Regions from separate parts of the Sodalis sp. RH15 genome, predicted to be linked through region 1. Evidence: predicted binding sites of a transcription regulator. Region 1 holds the regulator's gene; each other region holds the start of a gene.
The links. The regulator CRP, encoded in region 1, controls carbon source genes, mostly activating them, when cyclic AMP is high. The targets are predictions, from matches to a motif close to ATGTGANNNNNNTCACAT.
Positions count from the first base shown of each region.

Region 1 (3,285 bases):
TGATAAAAACAAAATTGCCCCACCGGATTATCCGGATTTCGCTGGGCAATTTTTTCCACCGCCGACAGGGCTTCCGCCATGGTGAAACGGCCCGATAACCGATGATAAAGAATATCGTCCGCTACCACCCGCAGCCGGGCGGCAATCAATTGGGCATTATAGCGGATCACCGCTTCAGCGTGACTCTGCTCCACCAGCTTCTGCACTTCGTCCGGCTGATGCAAACTGACGGCGATATGCTCTTGCAGGTCCAGAGCCACCTGAAATGTCCGCAGCAGACGTTTGTACTGAAGCTGATGGTTGGCCGACAGCATATGCAGCTGCTGGTAAATTTGCGCAATCAGATCAATCACCCGCTGCTGCCGGGCAAACAGCGGCGGCAGGGCGGTTTCCGGGTCGGTATGCTGGGTCAGCAGGCTGTATTTCGCCTCGATATAATCCGCGAGCTCTCTATAGAGCAGGCTGAGGGTTTCCCGCATCGGCTGCTCTTTAAGCCATCGGAACCACAGGCCGGTAAACAGCCCGTACCAGGCGGTACCGGCGATATACAGCAGCGGCGGGATCCACACCGGGGCGTTGCCGGTCAGGCCGAGGGTAAAAATGGCGGCGATAAGGGAGGCGGGTAATAACCGCCCGTGCAACGGACTGATTTCACCGGTGACGCCCAGCACCAGCGCCAGGCCCACCATGATAAAGGGCAAGGGTACGTGTACAAAGAGCAGCCACTGGATCAGTACGCTGCTGACGGCGAACAGCGTACCGCCGATGGCCAGGCGTTTAAAAAAGCGTTTATGCAGGGTATCCAGGCCGGCGATGTTGCAACAGGCGGGCACCAGGGAGAACAGCAGGCCGTTCTGCAGGCTGCCGAACAATAGCCCTATCGCCACCGGCAGGCAAAGCACGATGGTTTGCCGCAAGGCATAGTTGACTTCGGGGTGATAGATCAGTCGACGCCACATGCTGCCAACAAGCAGGCGTGGCACAGAGTACCACGCCTGTTTGATTAACGTTTAACGCGTACCGTAAACGACAATGGTCTTGCCGTGTGCGGAGATGAGATTTTGATCTTCCAGCATTTTCAGAATACGGCCCACCGTTTCACGGGAACAGCCGACAATCTGGCCGATTTCCTGGCGGGTAATCTTGATTTGCATGCCGTCGGGGTGGGTCATGGCGTCGGGTTGTTTCGCCAGATTAAGCAAGGTTTGCGCGATACGTCCCGTGACGTCGAGAAACGCCAGATTACCGACTTTTTCCGAGGTGACCTGCAAGCGGCTGGCCATCTGCGCCGACAGACGCATCAGGATATCCGGATTCACCTGAATCAGTTGCCGGAATTTTTTATAAGAAATTTCAGCCACTTCACAAGCGGTTTTCGCACGAACCCAGGCGCTGCGCTCCTGGCCTTCTTCGAATAAGCCCAATTCCCCGATAAAATCCCCCTGGTTAAGGTAGGACAAGATCATCTCTTTACCTTCTTCATCTTTTATCAGCACCGCGACGGCGCCTTTGACGATGTAGTAAAGTGTTTCAGCTTTTTCGCCTTGATGTATTAGCGTACTCTTCGATGGATACTTGTGAATATGGCAATGAGACAGGAACCATTCGAGAGTCGGGTCTGTTTGCGGTTTGCCGAGAACCATTCGCTGTTATCCTCTTTTGTCATCGCTGTCCTTGTTCAGGACATCGTATTCCCTATTACGGCGCTGTTTTATCGATCCATCTCCGTTGTAAACGGAGCGACGTTAGGGAACTTATTAGGGTCTGGTTTTAGTGATGTTCCGATCGCTCTCTTGCCCTTTCATTATCATGAGGTCGATCCAGCCTTGTTTTTAGCATAGGTTTGAAGCAGTGTCTTCTGTTGTCTTGCATCAGCATGAAGTATGTTAGGTAACATTGCCACCTTTCCAATAAAAATGTAGGGTGCAGGAAAAACTTTTTATCTGGAGTCATCATAATGCAAGCACGAGTAAAATGGGTCGAAGGTCTGTCTTTTATAGGTGAATCCGCCTCCGGCCACCAGATTTTGATGGATGGCAACGCAGGGGAAAAAGCGCCCAGCCCAATGGAAATGGTACTTATGGCGGCTGGGGGGTGCAGCGCCATCGACGTGGTATCGATTCTGCAAAAAGGGCGTCAGGATGTGCGTGATTGCGAAGTCAAGCTGACCTCTGAACGCCGCGACGAAGCGCCGAGGTTATTTACCCATATTAATTTACACTTCATAGTTTCCGGCACGGGGCTCACCGACAAAATCGTCGAAAGGGCGGTGGAGCTGTCAGCGGAAAAGTATTGCTCGGTGTCTTTGATGCTCGGCAAATCCGTGAACGTTACCCATAGTTTTGAAGTGCGTTTGCCGTCCTGAATGACGGATGCGTTACCGCGGGCGCGACGCTCCGGCCGCGCCCGGTTTATTCAATGCGTTTGCCTTCCAGTAGCTGCTTTACCAATGGTCCCATGATCAGTTCCATCGCCAGCCCCATTTTCCCTCCCGGTACCACCAGCGTATTGATATTGGAAATAAACGACCCCTGCAGCATCGCCAGCAGATAGGGAAAGTCGATATGATCCAGGCCGCGAAAGTGAATTACCACAAAGCTTTCGTCCAGCGAAGGGATGGCCTTGGCGGCAAAGGGGTTGGACGTGTCCACCGTGGGAACCCGTTGAAAATTGATATGGGTACGGGAAAATTGCGGTGTGATGTAGTTGATATAGTCTTCCATCGATCGCACCACGGAATCCATCACCGCTTCCCGGGAGTGTCCGCGTTCGCTGGTATCGCGCACCAGCTTTTGTATCCATTCCAGGTTGACGATGGGTACTACACCCACCAGGAGATCCACATGCTGCGCCACATTATGGTGGTCGGTAACCACCCCGCCGTGCAGCCCCTCGTAAAACAGCACATCCGTCGGCTCCGGCAGCGGCTGCCAGGGAGTAAAGGTGCCGGGAATCTGATTGTAGGGAACGGCTTCGTCATAGGTGTGCAGATATTTTCGCGCTTTGCCGTGGCCGGTGAGCCCATACTGCAGGAAGGTGTGTTCCAATAGGCCGAAGTCATTGGCTTCCGGCCCGAAATAGCTGATATGTCGCCCGAGATCGCGGGCCTTGCGAATGGCCATGTCCATTTCCGGACGGGTAAAATGGTGGAAACTGTCCCCTTCCAGCTCGGCGGCGTGAATATTCAACTGGTGAAAAATTTTACGGAAAGCCAGACTGGTGGTGGTGGTGCCGGCGCCGCTGGAGCCGGTAACGGCAATAATGGGATGTTGTGCTGACATGGTA
Region 1 is NZ_CP178738.1:813,673-816,957, forward strand. It holds gene ACL2XO_RS03690 (YccS/YhfK family putative transporter) at 1-959, opposite strand, end outside; gene crp (cAMP-activated global transcriptional regulator CRP) at 1,011-1,643, opposite strand; gene ACL2XO_RS03700 (OsmC family protein) at 1,958-2,365, shown strand; gene ACL2XO_RS03705 (phosphoribulokinase) at 2,412-3,281, opposite strand.

Region 2 (3,285 bases), 2.2 Mb from region 1:
ATATAACCGATGACCAGCGGCGTAACGATGGAGGCAACATTGCCGAAAACATTGAATACGCCGCCGCATAACCCGACGATCTCTTTTGGCGCGGTGTCGGAAATTACCGGCCAGCCCAGGGCGCCGAAACCTTTGCCAAAGAAAGCCAGCGCCATCAGCGCCACCACAATCACATTGTTGTTGGTGTAATTGCATAAAATGACGCTGGTGGCCAGCAGCATTCCCACCACGATGGGGATCTTGCGCGCCGCCGTAAGGCTTAATCCCCGCTTGAGCAGGTAGTCGGACACTACGCCGCCCAGCACGCCGCCGGCGAAACCGCACAACGCCGGAATGGAGGCCACCAGGCCGACCTTCAATATCGACATACCCTTATCCTGCACCAGATAAATCGGGAACCAGGTAAGGAAAAACCAGGTAATGCTATTAATAAAATATTGTCCGAAGAACACACCCAGCATCATGCGATCGGTGAGCATCTGCTTGATATAATTCCACTTCGGGCCGTCCCGGCTGATAGAACCGGGGGCATCCATATCAACCACCGCGCCGCCGGCCGCCATATAATCCAATTCGGCGCGGGACACGCTGGGATGCTTATTGGGATTATGAAGATATTTCACCCAGGCGATGGTGAGGATAAAGCCAATCACGCCCATGACGGTAAAGACATGCATCCAGCCCAGGGCATAGGTTAACCAGCCCAGTAGCGGTGAAAAAATCGCCAGGGAAAAATACTGTGCAGAGTTGAAGATGGCCGAGGCGGTACCGCGCTCTTTGGTGGGAAACCAGGCGGCGACGATGCGGGCATTGGCGGGAAATGACGGCGCTTCGGCAAAACCCAGCATAAAGCGCAGCACAAACAGCGTGAACGCCCCGTAGGCCAGGGGAAACCAGCCGACAAATCCCTGCAGCAGCGTAAACAGCGACCAGAAAAACAGGCTGTAGGTGTAGACCCGCTTGGAACCGAAACGGTCCAGCAGCCAGCCGCCGGGAATTTGCATTACCAGGTAGGCCCAGCCGAAAGCGGAAAATATCTCGCCCATCTGGCCGGGATCAAGCCCGAGATCCTTGGCAACGCTGGTGCCGGCGATGGACAGGGTGGCCCGGTCGGCATAGTTGACGGCGGTCACCAGGAAAATGATCAATAAAATAACGTAACGAACGTGAGATGTTGTTTTATGGGTAGCCAGAGGTGTAGTGCTCATAGAATATGCTCTCATCAAGGGAGTCTATTTAAGAATGCAAAAATCAGGGTGATAATATTTTTGCGCTACGCGTCTATATATGAAGTTGATATTTTTCACTCAGTGATTTTATATTGTGCTGCTTTTACCGCAGCGCCAAATCCATTCCTTTTTCCTTTCATTACAAAGGCAATGCTAGTATAAAAACAGCAGCACAAAATGGCATTATGCATCCGCCCAAGTATTTAACGTTAAAACTCAATTTTTTTAGGCAAAAACATGACAAAACCCGTGCCGTATCACGTTATTGGCGACAGGTTTTTTTTAACACGGGGAATAGCGACCAGCATCACTTTATGTATGTCATTAGCACTATAATTAGCGAATTTACACGCTAAAAATAGTTCAGTTGCACAATGCAAAACCCTACTAAAAGCGCTTATACTATCGTTACACCCATACCGTTAGCGTTGATGCTCTGCTATTTCGAGGTTATGACCCTCAAGTAGTATTTACGGAGACATTTATGTCATCAATTATCACCCACAATGTCGACAACGCATTGTATATTAAAGTTCACGATACCGATAATGTTGCTATTATCGTGAACAATAACGGTCTGCCGGCCGGTACTAAATTTCCTGATGGGCTGGAGCTTGTCGAGCATATTCCCCAAGGACATAAAGTCGCATTACATGATATTGCCAAAGGCGGTAATATTGTTCGATATGGAGAAATCATCGGCTATGCCGTACGGGATATTAAACAGGGCAGTTGGATAGACGAATCCCTGGTGGTATTGCCCGAGGCGCCGCCCCTTGAATCACTGCCCCTGGCCACCAAAGTGCCGGCCCCGTTGCCGCCGTTGGAAGGGTATACCTTTGAAGGCTATCGCAACCCGGACGGCAGCGTCGGCACCAAAAATCTGCTGGGCATTACCACCAGCGTCCATTGTGTGGCGGGAGTGGTGGAGTTCGTGGTCAAGCTTATTGAACGGGATCTGCTGCCGAAATATCCCAATGTGGACGGCGTGGTGGGGTTGAACCATTTGTACGGCTGCGGAGTGGCCATCAATGCCCCCGCCGCGGTAGTGCCGATTCGCACCATTCACAATATCGCGCTGAATCCCAATTTCGGCGGCGAAATCATGATAGTCGGCCTGGGCTGCGAAAAGCTGCAGCCGGAACGCCTGTTGACCGGCACCGAGGATGAAATTCCCATCGCGGTTGAGAGCGCGGGCGTCAGTATCACGCGGTTGCAGGATGAAAAGCACGTCGGCTTTAAATCCATGGTGGATGATATTTTGCAGGTGGCGGAAGAGCATCTGAAACGTCTGAATGCCCGCAAGCGCGAAACCTGCCCCGCTTCTGATCTCGTGATCGGCATGCAGTGCGGCGGCAGCGACGCGTTTTCCGGCGTTACCGCCAATCCGGCGGTGGGTTTCGCCTCGGATCTGCTGGTACGCTGCGGCGCTACGGTGATGTTTTCCGAAGTCACTGAGGTACGCGATGCCATCCATCTGCTGACCCCGCGCGCCGCCGATGAGCATGTAGGCCGCCGGCTGCTTGAGGAAATGGCCTGGTACGATAATTATCTGAGCAACGGCCAAACCGACCGCAGCGCCAACCCCTCCCCAGGCAACAAAAGAGGCGGACTGGCAAACGTGGTGGAAAAGGCCCTGGGCTCCATCGCCAAATCCGGTACCAGCGCCATTGTGGAAGTGCTGTCCCCCGGCCAGCGCCCCACCAAACGCGGGCTGATATTCGCCGCCACCCCGGCCAGCGATTTTATCTGCGGCACGCAGCAGCTGGCGTCGGGCATTACCGTCCAGGTATTCACCACCGGCCGCGGCACCCCTTACGGTCTGGCGGCGATACCGGTAATTAAAATGGCCACCCGCAATGCCCTGGCGGATCGCTGGTACGATTTGATGGATATCAACGCCGGTACCATCGCCACCGGCGAAGCCACCATCGAAGACGTGGGCTGGCAGCTGTTCAACTTTATTCTGGACATCGCCAGCGGCCGCAAAAAAACCTGGTCCGATCAATGGGGCATCCATAACGCCCTGTCGGTATTCAACCCAGCGCCGGTGACC
Region 2 is NZ_CP178738.1:4,835,044-4,838,328, forward strand. It holds gene ACL2XO_RS22010 (MFS transporter) at 1-1,208, opposite strand, end outside; gene garD (galactarate dehydratase) at 1,714-3,285, shown strand, end outside.
Region 2: the regulator CRP is predicted to act here: its motif matches at 1,525-1,542, upstream of garD (galactarate dehydratase).

Region 3 (3,285 bases), 550 kb from region 1:
GCGGGGTGGGCACCGCGGAAGAGCTGCTGTACCTGCTGGGGATCATGATGAATCCGGCCAATAAAGAACAGGTGCTGCCCCTGATTCTTACCGGTCCGGGCATCAGCGCCGATTACTTCCGGGTGCTGGATGAATTTGTCGTCAGTACCCTGGGTGAGCAGGCCCGCAAATATTACACCATCATCATTGACGATGCGGCGGAAGTGGCCCGCCAAATGAAAAAAGCCATGCCCAGGGTCAAGGAAAACCGGCGCAGCAGCGGCGATGCCTATAGCTTCAATTGGTCGCTGAAGGTGGCGCAGGATCTTCAGCACCCGTTCGATCCCACCCATGAAAACATGGCCAACCTGAATCTGCATCGCGACCAGCCGGCCGAACAGCTGGCGGCGGCGCTGCGGCGGGCGTTTTCCGGCATTGTTGCCGGCAACGTAAAGGAAAACGGCATCCAGTCCATAGAGCAGCACGGCCCCTACAAGCTGCGCGGCGATCCGGACATTATGAAACGCATGGATTTCCTATTACAGGGTTTTGTCGCGCAGCACCGCATGAAATTACCGGGCAGCGCCTATATCCCTTGCTACGAAATCTGTATTTAACGCCGGGCCCGACTTGACGACAGGACAAAGCCAATCCCGGCGTCCTGTCCCGCTTCCCAATGGATGATGATAAGGACGACACGCCATGACGGTTCATTTATTGATTGTGGATGCGTTGAACCTGATTCGCCGCATGCATGCCACCCAGGGTTCTTCCTGTCCATCAGCGTGCGCCCATGCGCTAAAGCAGCTGATTTTTCATAGTGAACCGACCCACGCGGTGGCGGTATTTGACGATGAACAACGCGACGAAAGCTGGCGTCATCAACTCTTACCGGCCTATAAAGGCGGACGCGCGCCGATGCCCGACGAGCTGCGCGCACTGTTGCCGGACATCAGGCGGCTGTTCAGCCAAACCGGCGTGGCATCGTGGCAGCTAAAAGGATACGAAGCGGACGATATCGCCGCGACGCTGGCCTTCAAAGTCGCCGCCGCCGGACATCGCGTGACGCTGATTTCAACCGATAAGGGATATTGCCAGCTATTATCGCCGGCAATCCACATCAGGGACTATTTTCAAAAACGCTGGCTGGATCTGCCCTTTATTACCGAGACCTTCGGCGTGCAGCCGCAACAATTGCCCGATTACTGGGGATTGGCCGGCATCAGCGGCAGTAAGATTCCCGGGGTCGCCGGTATCGGCGCCAAAACCGCCGCGCAGTTAATCAGCCAGGCCGGCAGCCTGGAAACGCTTTATGGGCGATTGGCCGATATCCCGCCTAAATGGCGGAATAAACTGGAACCGCAGCGGGAAATGGCCTTTATATGCCGCCGGGTTGCGACGCTGGATACCGGCGTAACCCTGGAAGGGAACCTGCAGCAGCTGCGTTTACCCCGCTAATCCCCCCGCCGGTGGCCGGCGGCCACCGTTGGCACAAAAAAATGCTTTGATATTTTCATATAGAAAATATGCGAAGCCTCCTGAGTTGATATTTCATCTGCGTTTCCCTCCTGTTCAAGTTTCTCCGGTAAGATAATCTCTTTATTTCAAAAGAACTATATTCTTACATTGGTGCTTATCTGAGTGATTTATTTACCCTGCTGTTCCATCTTAATAACGTGAGTCATATATGATATCAGAATCACACTCCGCCTGTGCCAATTCCATGCCCTCCCCTTCACGCCCCATTGATTTGCACCGTAACGCGTCAAATCATCTGTCTATTGGAAAAAATCTGACAGCGGCAAGTCAAAGCGATGAAATAGTAGCAAAAATGACTTTAAAAGAAAAAATAGGTCAGAAAATCATGCTGGACTTCCGTTATTGGCGAGAAGATGCCAAAACAAACGATAAGAAGGATATGGTGCAGCTCACGGCAACAATCACAAAAATCATCAGGAACAATTTTATTGGTGGAATTATCCTGTTTGCCAATAATTTAAAGGATAAAGAACAAATACAAAAACTCACTGACGATCTGCGGGGAGTCATGCCGGCGGACGGCATCCCGTTATTTATTGCCACTGATAACGAGGGGGGCAGCGTCTTTCGGCTGCCCCGCGGCGAGTTCTCTGCTTTCCCGGGCAATATGGCGCTGGGCGCCGCCGTTGCCGGTACGGGGGATAACAAATTGGCTTATAGACAGGGATGCGTTATAGCCCGGGATTTGTCATCTCTCGGCATTAATACCATTTTCGCGCCGGTGATGGATGTCAACAGCAACCCAAATAATCCGGTGATTAATGTTCGTTCATTCGGCGACGACCCGGCCAGCGTAGGGCGATTGGCACGGGAAATGATAGCCGGCATCGGCAGCAAAGGCGTAGTGAGCGTCGCCAAGCATTTTCCCGGCCATGGGGACACGGTGACCGATTCCCATTTTGGCTTGCCGATGGTGAACAAAAACCGCCAAGACGCCAATGAGATCGATCTGGCGCCCTATCGCGACGCGATAGCCTCCGATGAAGCGCCGGATATGATTATGACCGCCCATATCCGATATCCGGCTCTTGACGACACGACGCTGAAGAATAAGGCAGGAAAAGAGATTGTCCGGCCGGCAACCTTGTCCGGAAAAATACAGACCGATATATTGCGCGGCGAACTGGGATTCAAAGGGGTCACTATTACCGATGCGCTGGACATGAAAGCCATCAGCGATAATTTTGATATACATACCGTCATGCAAGAAGTCTTCAAGGCCGGCGTTGATATAGCCCTTATGCCCGTCCGCATCTACTGCGCTGAAGACGAGTTTAAATTAAAGACATTGATAGAATATCTAGCCAAAAATATTACTGACAAAGTCCTTGATGAAAAGGTCATTTCGGCCTCCGTCAGCCGGATTATTGATTTAAAACTGGACAAAAATATTATAACGCCGGTTGAAAAATGTTTTTTCCATGATGAAGCGAAGAGCAGAAAATTGGAAAGGGAGATTACCGACAATTCAATTACTTTATTAAAAAATGCCAAACAACTTATTCCTTTGAAAAATGAGATTCAATCCATCTTTATTTTGATGCCACGGACCGAACAGGGGGCGGCTATTGAATATACTCTGCGTGAAAATGGCTACCATTCGGTACTGAGTGGAGATTTAACTGAAATGACCTGGCTGCGGAATTTGAGCATAAGGAAATACGATATTTTGATTATCGGCGGTATGTCGGACTCTGTCAGCGAGGGAGAAAACGTCCCTGGATTACCGCAGCCAACCCATCCGGGCACTACTGCAAAAAATAAAAT
Region 3 is NZ_CP178738.1:1,367,729-1,371,013, reverse strand. It holds gene ppnN (nucleotide 5'-monophosphate nucleosidase PpnN) at 1-596, shown strand, start outside; gene xni (flap endonuclease Xni) at 682-1,437, shown strand; gene ACL2XO_RS06460 (glycoside hydrolase family 3 N-terminal domain-containing protein) at 1,730-3,285, shown strand, end outside.
Region 3: the regulator CRP is predicted to act here: its motif matches at 1,667-1,684, upstream of ACL2XO_RS06460 (glycoside hydrolase family 3 N-terminal domain-containing protein).